One region of the Peribacillus sp. N1 genome, then DNA from elsewhere that is predicted to be linked to it. Evidence: riboswitches for the same ligand, from Rfam matches in the RefSeq annotation. Region 1 holds a riboswitch; each other region holds the start of a gene.
What was found. Region 1 has a riboswitch for S-adenosylmethionine ahead of ACYP5M_RS25080 (Fur-regulated basic protein FbpA). Riboswitches for the same ligand answer to the same signal wherever they lie in the genome.

Region 1 (4,271 bases):
AAAAAGGGCAGGTTCATGAAAAAGGAACACATGAACAGTTATTGCAAAACAATGGCAGATACAAGCAGCTCCATGACTTGCAGTTCCCTCAACTAAAAGCCATATTAAATTCCTAGAAAGCAAGAATGCACAGAATGCCTTCCTGTGCATTTTTGCTTTCATTTGAAATCATAACTTTCCAAAACCCGATTCGCAATGAGCTGATACCCTTTTTCATTCGGATGTAACTTATCACTGAAATACTCTGTTTTCTTTTTATCTTCAAAAAGATCATTCGTAGGAATGAATAACATCCTATTGTCTTTATCCGCTATTCCCTTTATTGACTGGTTATAATCGCGAATATGCTTTTCAAGTTTTTGATTTCCTTTAATTGGGTTATATAGTCCCACTACCAAAATATCAGCTTTATCGTTTGCCTTTATGAGTGTTGACGTAATCTTTTTCAGATGGCTGATATACTCCCGTTTACCCTCATTGATTTTTCGATCACTTATTTTCTCCAAGTCCCCGCCGTTACTATTGATCAAGTCATTCGTTCCGATATAAACGATGAAAGTATCGGCTTCATCAAGTTTCGTTTTAATGCGGTAATCATCAAGCTGTTTCATCACCCCATCCGTTTCCTGGCCTTTTATACCGTAATTCCAAAAACTCACTTTTTGTTCCGATTCCGGGTTATTCAATTCATCCTCCAGGCCTTCTATATATCCTTCTCCATCCTTATCCCCTTTTCCATAGGTTAACGAATCTCCAAAAGCCATCACCCTTTGCACATCTTCCGACTCCGAGGCCTGAAATTCATATGCAACAAAACATATAACCAGTACTATAATCAAAAAAACTGACAATTTTTTCATTTGGTTCTCCTCTGCCTTTTTACTAGAAGTATTTAATCCTTTACATACCCAAAAAACCTGCAGACTTAACATAAAAAAGGAATTGTCAGATAAAGAGTAAAAAGTGTATGATAATAAAAAACTTTCAATGGATTGGATGTCAATTCACCGTCCCTTAAACAAAAAAACGGGATTACCCTTCATTCTGGAGATTGAATAAATGATAGTTAGGAGATTACATCATGGAAGAGCACATAGAGTTTAGAGAGGCAGAACTATCTGATTTACCTAGAATTGTTGAAATATATAATTCGACAATTGCTTCAAGAATGGTCACGGCAGATACGGAGCCTGTATCCGTCCAATCGAGGGTTAAATGGTTTGAGGAACATCATTCAGAAAGTAGACCGCTATATATCATTACTATAGAAGGGAAAACTGCTGGATGGATGAGCTTTCAATCCTTCTATGGCCGACCGGCATATAATTCCACTGCCGAAATCAGCATTTATATTGATGATTATTTCCGGGGAAAAGGAATCGGACAAATTTCGATTCAAAAGGCAATTGAATTGAGTCCAAAATTAGGTATTAAGACTATATTGGGTTTCATTTTCGCCCACAATATACCTAGCCTTAAGCTTTTTTCCAAATTCGGGTTTGAAGAATGGGCACATTTACCTCAAGTTGCCGAGCTGGATGGCATTGAGCGGGATTTGATCATTCTTGGTAAACATGTCGATATTTAATATAATTTTTTAGAGCTATTGCCTTGAGCAGTAGCTTTTTCAAATTAATACAGGTCGAATATGCTAATTTAAAAATACCGATATGCGTTTTGGAGGGAAAAATATTCTGACTCTCTTTTACTTGCTAACGCATTTAATAGCGTATCCAATTCTTGACTGGCCTGAACAGTAAGCAGACTTGTTAAGCCGTAACTTGCTGCCAATTTGATCATTTCCTGTCTCTTTTCTTCTACCCTTTCTATAGTTACTTTACGGCAAGGCATTATATGCCACCTCCCATTTATTCAATTTTTTTACACTTTCATCATAATTAAACTACTAGTTAAAATCAACTATTTTTCAGAAATAAAATGTGTTATTTTATAGGACAAATGTGACAAAACACCTACTTTATTCTTTAATTATGTATATTTTATGTCATTTTCTATTAAACGCAAAAAAGCATCCACTAGTGTATACTGTGAATGCTTACATCATATCCCTTATCCAAGAGCCCAAAATATAGTCCTTCGCTTACTATGTCATCCATTCAGAAGGTGACTCGTTATTAGGTCTATTTATAACAATCTTATATTCATCTTCAAGCACTTTTAATGGGGCATCATAAAGGTGCCTTTCATCAGAGGTTTTGTATACTCCATTGGCCAATAGCTCTTCAATGAGTTTTGCCTTCCTCTGTTCAATCCTCTTAAATAATTCTGCCATGTAAATGGCTCCTTTCCTAGTCATCCTAGAGCCTGCTTCTAGTTAGCTAACTTTATCAACTTGTTTGATTTTCACCAAATTATATATACCTTTTCTATTATGTCACTAAACGTTATTTCCCAAAAATAAAAGCCCCTTCTAATTCAAGAAGAGGCTGACTGTGTCCGTACGGCTCTTCTTATCTTCCAAGCATATGCTTGTTGGATTTAGCACAGTTCCCAAAATGGGTCCGCTGCCGAGGTTTCTTTGGGCCAAGTCCCTCCACCTCTCTGGATAAGAATTCGATATATAAATGATGTAGAAATGATTCTACCCTAATAATTATCAAAAGTCAATTACCTGGTTCTCCCTTTTTTCCTGGACATTACATGCTCCCTCTTCAAATACAGGTTGCATTTTCTTGTCTTTCTGATATGATGTCAGTAATTACATACAATTCACACCACTAGGGGAGTCTTTTTTAAGACTGAGATGGAAATAGTTTCCGGACCCTTTGAACCTGAACCGGCTCATACCGGCGGAGGGAAGTGGATGATATCGTCCATTTACAGACTATATCCATCTACCCCGTTCCGTATTCAGGAACGGGGTTTTTCATTATCTAGGGGAAACATTCTAAAGGAGGATGAACAATGGAGAATATTAAAACAGAAACATTCAGTGATAGACTTCATGCACGGGCAAAAGAGATTTGGAAAAGGAATCATTCACATCCCTTTGTCCAGGCAATTGGAAATGGTACGCTTCCTGAAAAGAAATTTGCCTATTACATGAAGCAGGACTATATCTATCTCATGGATTATTCCAAGCTCTTTGCTTTAGGTGTCATCAAAGCCCATAACATCGAAACCATGGCAAAGTTTGCGAGTATTTTAAATGAAACCCTTCAAGTGGAAATGGATATCCATCGGCAGTATGCTTCCGAATTCGGGATCAGTTCCAAGGAATTGGAAGAAACAGAACCTACTCCCACCACTCTAGCCTATACAGGTTACATGCTAAATGCAGCTCAGCATGGGACATTGGCAGACTTGATCGCCTGTCTCCTGCCATGCGCTTGGGATTACTATGAAATCGGTTTGCTATTAAAAGAACAAAATGGAGCAGCATTGGAAAACAATCGCTACGCAGATTGGATAAGGTCCTATTCATCACCTGAATTCGGGGAAGCATACAAGTGGCTGATCGCATTGTTGGAAGAATTGACGGAAGGCATGCCAGAAAAGGAACTTCTTCGATTAGAAAAGCACTTTTTGGTTACTTCCCGATATGAATACTTATTCTGGGATATGGTTCAAAATGAGCAGGATTGGCCGCTGTAGGTCGCAGACATGATGATGAATCCTATCAAGAAACTGACGTTGACTGCCATGATAACGGCTATAACGACACTGACCAGTTCATTTATTTTCATCCCTGCAGGATTTGCAAAGGTCTTTCCTATTCAGCATCTGTCAAATGTCCTCACGGCCGTTCTATTGGGGCCTGCTTATGCTGTGACACAAGCTTTCCTAGTTTCCATCATTAGAAACATGTCTGGTACCGGTTCAATATTCGCCTTTCCCGGGAGCATGTTCGGTGCACTTTTGGCTGCCATCCTTTATCGAAAAACACAAAGCTTAAAATTCGCTTGTTTAGGTGAAGTGATCGGGACCGGCATTCTCGGTTCCATGGCCTGTTATCCACTTGCCATCCTCCTATTAGGAGAAAAAGCTGCTCTTTTTGGTTTTTTACCGGCTTTTATGCTCAGTTCATTCGCAGGTGCGATTTTAGCTTTCATATTACTTAAAATACTTCTAAAAAATAATTATATGAAGGGGTTTTTTTATGAAAACAGCATTAACCATCGCCGGCTCTGATTCAGGAGGCGGTGCTGGAATACAAGCGGATTTAAAAACATTTTCTGCACATGGGGTTTTTGGAATGTCTGCCATAACAGCCGTAACCGCACAAAATACAATGGAAGTCCGTTCAGTAC
Region 2 (4,271 bases), on a different contig from region 1:
AATTCAATCGTTTTTTCCGCCTCTTGATCAGCAATCTCATTTAACCTGCTTAAGTCGTATCCGGTTGTCCAAAGCTCTGGTAAAATGACGATATCGGGTTCTGACCGTGCTGCTTTTTCCAACCATTGTTCCGCAACCTGAAAATTGATATCCGGTTGCCCGAATGCTATATCCATTTGAATACAAGCTATTTTCCACTTCATCGTTTAAAACCCCCACATGTAAAAAATGCTTTACAAGACTATGATAAACATATATCATTTGTGTCTAGAATTTCAAGAAATTTCAGAGAAGGTGTATAAATGGTGCAATTCGAAAAATCCAGACAGCTTCAGGACCTGCCCAAGCAGTTTTTTGCCTCACTAGTCGCAAAAGTCAATGCCATCACGGAGCAAGGACATGATGTCATTAATTTAGGCCAGGGAAACCCTGATCAGCCGACACCAGACCATATCGTGAAAAGCTTGCAGTCTGCCGCTGAAAAAACGATTAATCATAAATATTCGCCATTCCGGGGGCATCAATATTTAAAAGATGCTGCTGCCGTCTTTTATGAACGTGAATTCGGTGTCAAGCTGGATCCGAACAGTGAAGTGGCGATTCTCTTCGGGGGAAAGGCAGGTCTTGTCGAACTGCCGCAGTGTTTATTGAATCCGGGTGATACGATCCTTGTTCCGGATCCCGGCTATCCGGATTATCTTTCCGGTGTTGTTTTAGCCCAGGCAAAGACCGAATTCATGCCCTTGACAGAAGAAAATGATTTTCTTCCAAAATACAGTGACATACATAAAGAAGTGCTTGATAAAGCCAAAATGATGTTCTTGAACTATCCGAACAATCCCACAGGTGCTTCTGCAACTGAAAGTTTCTTTGATGAGACCGTCTCTACTGCAAAAGAGCATTCAATTTGTGTGGTCCACGACTTCGCTTATGGGGCGATAGGATTCGACGGAAAAAAACCGATAAGCTTTCTCCAGTCAGAGGGAGCGAAGGAAATAGGAATAGAAATATACACACTATCGAAAACATACAATATGGCAGGGTGGAGAGTCGGCTTCGCAGTGGGGAATAAGAGTGTCATAGAAGCTCTTGAACTATTACAAGACCATCTTTATGTGAGTCTGTTCCCGGCGATACAAGAAGCTGCTGCAAGCGCTTTGCTTGACTCGCAGAGCTGTGTAGAGCAGTTAGTGCAGATGTACGAGGGACGAAGGAATGTTTTCATTGAGGGATTAAGGGCAATCGGCTGGGATGTCAAAGCTCCTGCGGCATCATTTTTTGCCTGGCTCAAGGTACCTAAAGGTTTTACGTCCGAGAGTTTTGCAGACTATTTATTAACGCATGCCCACGTTGCTGTTGCCGCAGGGAATGGATTTGGTGAATTTGGCGAAGGTTATGTCAGGGTAGGGCTGCTGACTTCGGAAGAACGGCTGAAAGAGGCTGTGGAACGGATAAGTAAATTAAAATTATTTTAACCACAATGATATATCCGATTAATTCACCCTTAAATAGTTAAAACTTATTGACAAAGTAGGGATTACCTGTCAGAATACAAAATAAATTCTTAATCTTTCGATACTTGGATGCAAATTTATATATCAGCGTTTTCTTATTTTGAGCAGGTGGAGGGACTAGCCCTATGAAGCCCAGCAACCGACCGTAATTCCATTGTAAAATGGGGCGGAATTCTTCGCCGGATTTTTCTTGAAATCCACAAGGCACGGTGCTAATTCTTGCAGCCAATGGCTGGGAGATAAGAAGATGGCTTATTAAAGCCTCTTCTTTATGAAGGGGCTTTTGCCATTTTGAGACCATTTCAGGTTAATGACATCGGGAGTTTACTAACGTGATATAGGAGTGATCAAATGAGCGAGATAGTCGCTACTTATTTAATTCATGATTCTAAGGGAAATCATGAGAAAAAAGCAGAGAGCATTGCCTTAGGTTTGACTGTCGGGACATGGACGGACCTGCCCCATTTAGTCCAGAAACAACTGGAAAAACATAAGGGACGCGTCGTATCGGTGACACCACTTTCCGAAGAAGAGAGGGCAAACAGCTACTTTAATCGTAAAGTATACCGTTCGCTTATTAAAATTGCCTATCCGGCAAGGAATTTCTCCAATGATTTACCTGCAATCCTAACGACGGTCTTCGGCAAACTTTCATTGGACGGGGAAATAAAACTTATCGACTTGGATTTTGTCGGTGATATTCAAAAAGCCTTTCCCGGGCCGCAATTTGGCATTGAAGGCATTAGGAAAAAGATTGGCGTATTTAACCGGCCCCTGGTGATGAGCATCTTTAAAGGTGTATTAGGAAGAGACCTAACATTCCATAATGAGCAACTGAGGCAACAAGCATTAGGAGGTGTCGACCTAGTTAAAGATGATGAGATCCTCTTTGACCAGGAACTGACTCCATTTTTCGATAGAATAAAAACGGGAAAAAGAATATTGAATGATGTCTATGAAACCACTGGCCACCGAACTTTATATGCAGTCAATCTATCAGGGAAAACATTTGAATTATTGGATAAGGCAGAGCAAGCGGCTGATGCAGGGGCAGATGCCTTGTTGTTCAACGTTCATACATATGGTTTGGATGTATTGCAGGCCTTGAGTGAACATGATCGTATCAAGCTGCCGATCATGGCGCACCCCGCATATAGCGGGGCATTGTCAGCTTCATCATTTTATGGGGTCGGCTATCCATTATTGCTTGGTAAATTAGTAAGGTTATCAGGTGCGGATTTATCCTTGTTCCCGTCCCCTTATGGAAGTGTCGCACTTGAAAAAAAGGAGACCTTGGCGATTGCTGAAGCTCTGACAAAAGATGAACTTTCATGGAAAAAAGCCTTCCCTGTTCCCTCTGCTGGCATTCATCCGGGCATGGTTCCGGATCTAATCAAGGATTTTGGAATCGATAGTGTGATTAATGCCGGAGGTGGAATTCACGGGCATCCTGATGGAGCAGATGGCGGGGCAAAGGCTTTCCGATCCGCTGTGGAAGCCGTACTTGCAGGAAAGGAACTATCTGAAGCGGCTGCTGAGGATGAAACACTAAAAAAAGCTCTTGTGTTATGGGGAGGCCTATAAGAAATAATGAAACCGATCATCTTTTGTGATTTTGACGGAACGATCACCAACTCGGATAATATCATTTCCATCATGAAGAAATTTGCGCCTCCGGAATGGGAAGCGTTGAAAGACGGTGTCCTTCAGCAAAAAATCAGTATATCTTCGGGAGTAGGGGATATGTTTTCCCTGCTTGATAGCGGCTTGAAGGATGACATCATCCAATATGTAAGAAAGACGGCCGGCATTCGTCCAGGGTTTTATGAATTCGTTGAGTATACGAAACAAGCCAACATCCCTTTATATATTGTAAGCGGGGGCATGGATTTTTTCATTGCACCGCTTTTGAATGATATCTTGCCAACAGAGTCCGTTTATTGCAACCGTGCATTTTTTGATAAGGAAAAGATTTATATTGAGTGGCCGCATTCCTGTGATGATCAATGTAATAATGGATGCGGTTGCTGCAAGCCATCCATTATGAGGGAAATTGCGGGTGCGGAAGATTTTAAATTCGTTATTGGAGATTCAGTAACGGATTTTGAAGCTGCAAAACAGGCGGATTTTGTCATAGCCCGTGACATACTGCTTGAAAAATGCGATAGCGAAGGGATTCCACATCAAGGTTTTGAAACGTTTTTTGATGTAATTGATATTATTAAGCAGCAGATGGGTGGGTAAAGCGTGAATAATCATTCTAAAGAATGGCAGGAGCTGGCAGATATTAAAGCTGAACTGGCCGAAAGGGATTGGTTTATGGGAACTAGCGGGAACTTGTCCATTCGGGAGCCCAAAAACCCTTTCTTTTATATTACGGCAAGCGGTAAGGATAAAAGGAAGCAATCGGATTCGGACTTTTTACTGGTGGATTTAAAAGGAAAGCCAGTTGAAGAAACGAACCTAAGACCATCGGCCGAAACTTTACTTCATACAGTCATTTACCGGAAAACGAATGCGAACTGTGTACTCCATGTCCATACAGTTGAAAATAATGTGATATCCGAATTGTACGGGGATGAAGGCCAAGTTTCTTTTCGTAATCATGAAATCATTAAAGCGACCGGTCGGTGGGATGAAGATTCGGAACTTCGGATTCCAATCATATATAATCATGCTGACATTCCGCTGTTATCCGATAAGTTCGAGCCACATGTCGAAGAAGACTCTGGCGCCGTGCTGATCCGCAATCATGGT
Region 3 (4,271 bases), on a different contig from region 1:
TGTCTGCCAAGACTCCTCGCAGATGTATCTAGCGGGGTTTTGGAGAGCGAGTGGCAGGAGTGTAGCAAATTTCTGAGGATTCCATTCAAAAAGTAAACAATGAATGAAGGATAACGAAGAAATGTTTTGAAATCATGGTTCGGGATGAGACATTTCTTGTCGACAAACTGAAAGGACCAAGCAAGAGCTTGGTCCTTTTGTGTACAATTTATTAAGCTGTCGGTCCGCCAAGTTCTTCGATTTCACTTGGAACGCTGCCGAATTTCTTGAAGTTAGCACGGAATTGTGCGGCAAGGTCCGTTGCTGCTTCTTTATAAGCGGCAGGATCTGCCCAAGTCTTGATTGGCTGAAGCACTTCATCAGGAACACCAGGAACATGAAGCGGGATATCCAAGCCGAAGATATCATCTTTGATCGTTTCGATGTTCGCTAATTCACCTTCAAGTGCCGCTTGTACCATTGCACGAGTGTAAGCAAGTTTCATACGGCTTCCAGTTCCGTATGCTCCGCCAGTCCATCCAGTGTTGACAAGGTATACCTTTGCATTGTGCTCGTCAATTTTATCACCAAGCATCTCAGCATAGCGTTGAGCTGGAAGAGGTAAGAATGGAGATCCGAAGCAAGTGGAGAATGTAGCCTCCGGTGAAGTTACGCCTCTTTCAGTACCAGCCAATTTACTAGTGTATCCGCTTAGGAAGTGGAACATTGCCTGTTCTTTGGAAAGCTTGCTGATTGGAGGCAGAACGCCTGAAGCATCAGCTGTTAAGAAAATGATTGTATTTGGATGTCCTGCAATACTTGGGTTCACGATGTTATCGATCGCTTGCATTTGGTAAGCAGCACGAGTGTTTTCAGTCAATGAACTGTCATCATAGTTCGCTTCACGTGTATCCGGATCAACAACAACATTTTCCAATACGGCACCGAAACGGATTGCATCGAAAATTTGTGGTTCTTTTTCACGTGAAAGATTGATCGTTTTCGCATAGCAGCCGCCTTCGATGTTGAATACGCCATTAGAAGACCAGCCGTGCTCGTCATCGCCAATCAGTTTACGGCTAGTGTCTGCTGATAAAGTTGTTTTGCCTGTACCGGACAGACCGAAGAATAAAGCGACGTCCCCTTCACGTCCTACGTTAGCAGAGCAATGCATTGGAAGGATTCCAGCCTCTGGAAGTAAGTAGTTCATGATCGAGAAGATCGATTTTTTCATTTCTCCTGCATATTCCGTTCCGCCGATCAGGATGGTACGTCGTTCAAATGAAACGATGATGAAAGTTTCGGAAGTGGTTCCGTCCACTTCTGGGTCTGCTTTGAAGTTAGGTGCAGAAAGGATTGTGAATTCAGCTTCGTGACCTCTTAGTTCCTCTTCATTTGGACGGATGAACAAAGTATGGGCGAAAAGGTTATGCCAAGCATATTCATTAACAACACGGATTGGAAGACGAGATGATTCGTCTGCACCAGCGAAACCTTTAAAAACAAAAATCTCTTCTTTTGCTTTTAGGTAGTCAACTACTTTATTATATAGTTTATTGAACACATCTTCGGAAATTGGCTGGTTCACTGAACCCCAATCGATTTTATCTTTAACGGATGCTTCTTCCACGATAAATTTATCTTTAGGTGAACGACCAGTATATTTGCCGGTTTCAGCTTTTACTGCGCCGGTTGATGTTAAAACGCCTTCATTTCTGCTTAATACTTTTTCGACCAATTGAGGAACTGAAAGTTGAGTTTGCACATTGTTTCCTGTTAATAACTGGTGTAACTCATTAGAAACATCTACAGAATTCATATATGAGGTACCTTCCTTTGTTTAAGTTTTTAGATTACAATTAGTATAACACATTCATTTAAATAGTCTATACTATTTCTTCTAATTTGTGATTATTTTCAGCTGGACACGTTAATCATTTTATTCCGGCAGGAACCGAGTCAGGATTATCACATATACTTTAATGAAGTCAATTTTATTTTAATAGGAAGTAAGTAAGCAATATATTTCCAATGGTGAAGTCGTTTTTCGTATGCTTAATACTTATTATTAATGGCAATTTCCAACATTTCTATTCGTATTTTGCATTGTAAACCCTTCAAAAACGCTGTATCAACACTTTTTTCAAAAGAAAGCCATACTGGGCGGAAATGTTCTTTTTAGAAAAGCATTGACAAATTCCAACCAGATACGATAATATCTTAAATTGTACGGATTCTCTTATCCCGAGTTGGTGGAGGGACAGGCCCTTTGAAACCCAGCAACCTGCCATATTGAACTTGACTCCAAGATCGATCGCCGAAAATAAAGCGAAGATCTTCAAGGAATAGTGGTGATGGTGCTAACCTGAGCAAGGTAAAAACCCTTGAACGATAAGAGTGAAAGGATAGAAGACAGAATTTTAAACCTTTCCTCATTTGCCAGGGAAGGTTTTTGTGTTTTTCATAAGTAATTCTGTGTCTATAGTTGAAACTAATGAGGGAAACGAGTTCCGTAAAAATCAGGCTTATGCCTACAACATACTAACTTCCAAGGAGGAAATATGATGTCAAAGAAACGTCTATTTACTTCTGAATCTGTTACAGAGGGCCATCCGGACAAAATTTGTGATCAGATTTCAGATTCCATTTTAGATGCTATCCTAGCTAAGGATGCAAATGCACGTGTTGCGTGTGAAACTAGTGTAACAACAGGCCTTGTACTTGTTGCTGGTGAAATTACAACGTCCGCTTACGTGGATATTCCGCGTATCGTTCGTGATACGATTAAAGGAATTGGCTACACACGTGCGAAATACGGTTTCGATGCTGAAACTTGTGCAGTGTTGAGTTCCATTGATGAGCAGTCTGCCGATATCGCAGCTGGAGTCGATAAAGCATTGGAAGCTCGTGAAGGAAACATGTCAGAGGAAGAAATCGATGCAATCGGTGCAGGGGACCAAGGTCTTATGTTCGGATTTGCTTGTAATGAAACAGAAGAGCTTATGCCGCTTCCGATTTCATTGGCGCATAAACTTTCATTCCGCCTGGCTCAAGTTCGTAAAGATGAAACTCTTGCTTACTTACGCCCTGATGGTAAAACACAGGTAACTGTGGAATATGATGAGAATAACCGTCCTGTACGTGTAGATACAATCGTTATCTCTACACAGCATGATGCTGAAATTACGCTTGAACAAATTCAAGCCGATCTAAAAGAACATGTGATCAAAGCGGTCGTTCCAGCTGAATTGATCGATGCTCAAACTAAATACTTCATCAACCCGACTGGCCGTTTCGTAATTGGCGGACCTCAAGGGGATGCTGGTCTTACTGGACGTAAAATCATCGTTGATACTTACGGTGGATACGCTCGTCACGGCGGCGGTGCATTCTCTGGTAAGGATGCTACTAAAGTTGACCGTTCTGCTGCATACGCTGCTCGTTATGTTGCGAAAAACATCGTGGCAGCCGGCCTTGCCGACAAAGCGGAAGTTCAATTGGCATACGCAATCGGTGTGGCAGAGCCTGTATCGATTTCAATTGATACGTTCGGAACTGGTACAGTTAGCGAAGAAGTCCTTGTTGACCTAGTTCGTGCTAACTTCGACCTTCGTCCAGCTGGCATCATCAAAATGCTTGACCTTCGTCGCCCGATCTACAAACAAACAGCTGCTTACGGACACTTTGGCCGTACAGATGTCGATCTTCCATGGGAACGCACGGACAAAGCAGAAACATTAAAAGCACAAGCGTAAATCATATAAAAAAGGTGTCCCGCAATTTGCGGGACACCTTTTTTTTGTGGATTAATTTTGCCGTCAGCGGGAATAATTCAAGAAATCCCAAAGAAATATAAAATACGTGCAAAACTCGTGAGTTAAAGTCGTTTACAAGTTTGTTTGGGTCATCAAATCGTGAGGTTGAAGCGTTACTCGAGAGTTTGTAGCAAGTACTCGAGATTTTAGAGCGTATACTCGAGATTTTAGAGCGTATACTCGTGAGTTTAGAGCGTATACTCATGAGTTTAGAGCATATACTCATGAATTTAGAGCGTATACTCGTGAGTTTGGAGTAAATACTCGTGAATTTGTAGCAAATACTCGTGAGTTTGTAGCAAATACTCGTGAGTTTGAGTACAATACTCGTAACTTTCAGTCAATTCACTTTATGCGTTCCGCGGTTTTATAGTATTGTCCTTTTTCGGCATATTCGCGAACGATGCGTTCCATATCCTGGCGATCTTCTTCGTTGATTTCGCGAATGACTTTAGCTGGGCGTCCGAATGCCAGCAT

Region 2: linked by a shared signal. The riboswitch ahead of mtnW (2,3-diketo-5-methylthiopentyl-1-phosphate enolase) and the one ahead of ACYP5M_RS25080 (Fur-regulated basic protein FbpA) in region 1 are both predicted to bind S-adenosylmethionine.
Region 3: linked by a shared signal. The riboswitch ahead of metK (methionine adenosyltransferase) and the one ahead of ACYP5M_RS25080 (Fur-regulated basic protein FbpA) in region 1 are both predicted to bind S-adenosylmethionine.

What each region holds. Positions count from the first base shown of each region.
Region 1 covers NZ_BAAHZO010000011.1:19,252-23,522, forward strand. Annotated here, with positions in the region: gene ACYP5M_RS25060 (ABC transporter ATP-binding protein) at 1-116, shown strand, start outside; gene ACYP5M_RS25065 (DUF459 domain-containing protein) at 159-860, opposite strand; gene ACYP5M_RS25070 (N-acetyltransferase family protein) at 1,082-1,588, shown strand; gene ACYP5M_RS25075 (aspartyl-phosphate phosphatase Spo0E family protein) at 1,657-1,851, opposite strand; gene ACYP5M_RS25080 (Fur-regulated basic protein FbpA) at 2,105-2,293, opposite strand; SAM riboswitch class I at 2,469-2,573, opposite strand; TPP riboswitch at 2,731-2,836, shown strand; gene tenA (thiaminase II) at 2,926-3,615, shown strand; gene thiW (energy coupling factor transporter S component ThiW) at 3,631-4,152, shown strand; gene thiD (bifunctional hydroxymethylpyrimidine kinase/phosphomethylpyrimidine kinase) at 4,121-4,271, shown strand, end outside.
Region 2 covers NZ_BAAHZO010000001.1:1,252,788-1,257,058, reverse strand. Annotated here, with positions in the region: gene ACYP5M_RS05965 (carbon-nitrogen family hydrolase) at 1-203, opposite strand, end outside; gene ACYP5M_RS05960 (pyridoxal phosphate-dependent aminotransferase) at 303-1,475, shown strand; SAM riboswitch class I at 1,607-1,760, shown strand; gene mtnW (2,3-diketo-5-methylthiopentyl-1-phosphate enolase) at 1,866-3,098, shown strand; gene ACYP5M_RS05950 (2-hydroxy-3-keto-5-methylthiopentenyl-1-phosphate phosphatase) at 3,105-3,758, shown strand; gene ACYP5M_RS05945 (methylthioribulose 1-phosphate dehydratase) at 3,762-4,271, shown strand, end outside.
Region 3 covers NZ_BAAHZO010000007.1:32,809-37,079, forward strand. Annotated here, with positions in the region: gene pckA (phosphoenolpyruvate carboxykinase (ATP)) at 212-1,798, opposite strand; SAM riboswitch class I at 2,216-2,377, shown strand; gene metK (methionine adenosyltransferase) at 2,541-3,734, shown strand; gene ACYP5M_RS22800 (gamma carbonic anhydrase) at 4,140-4,271, opposite strand, start outside.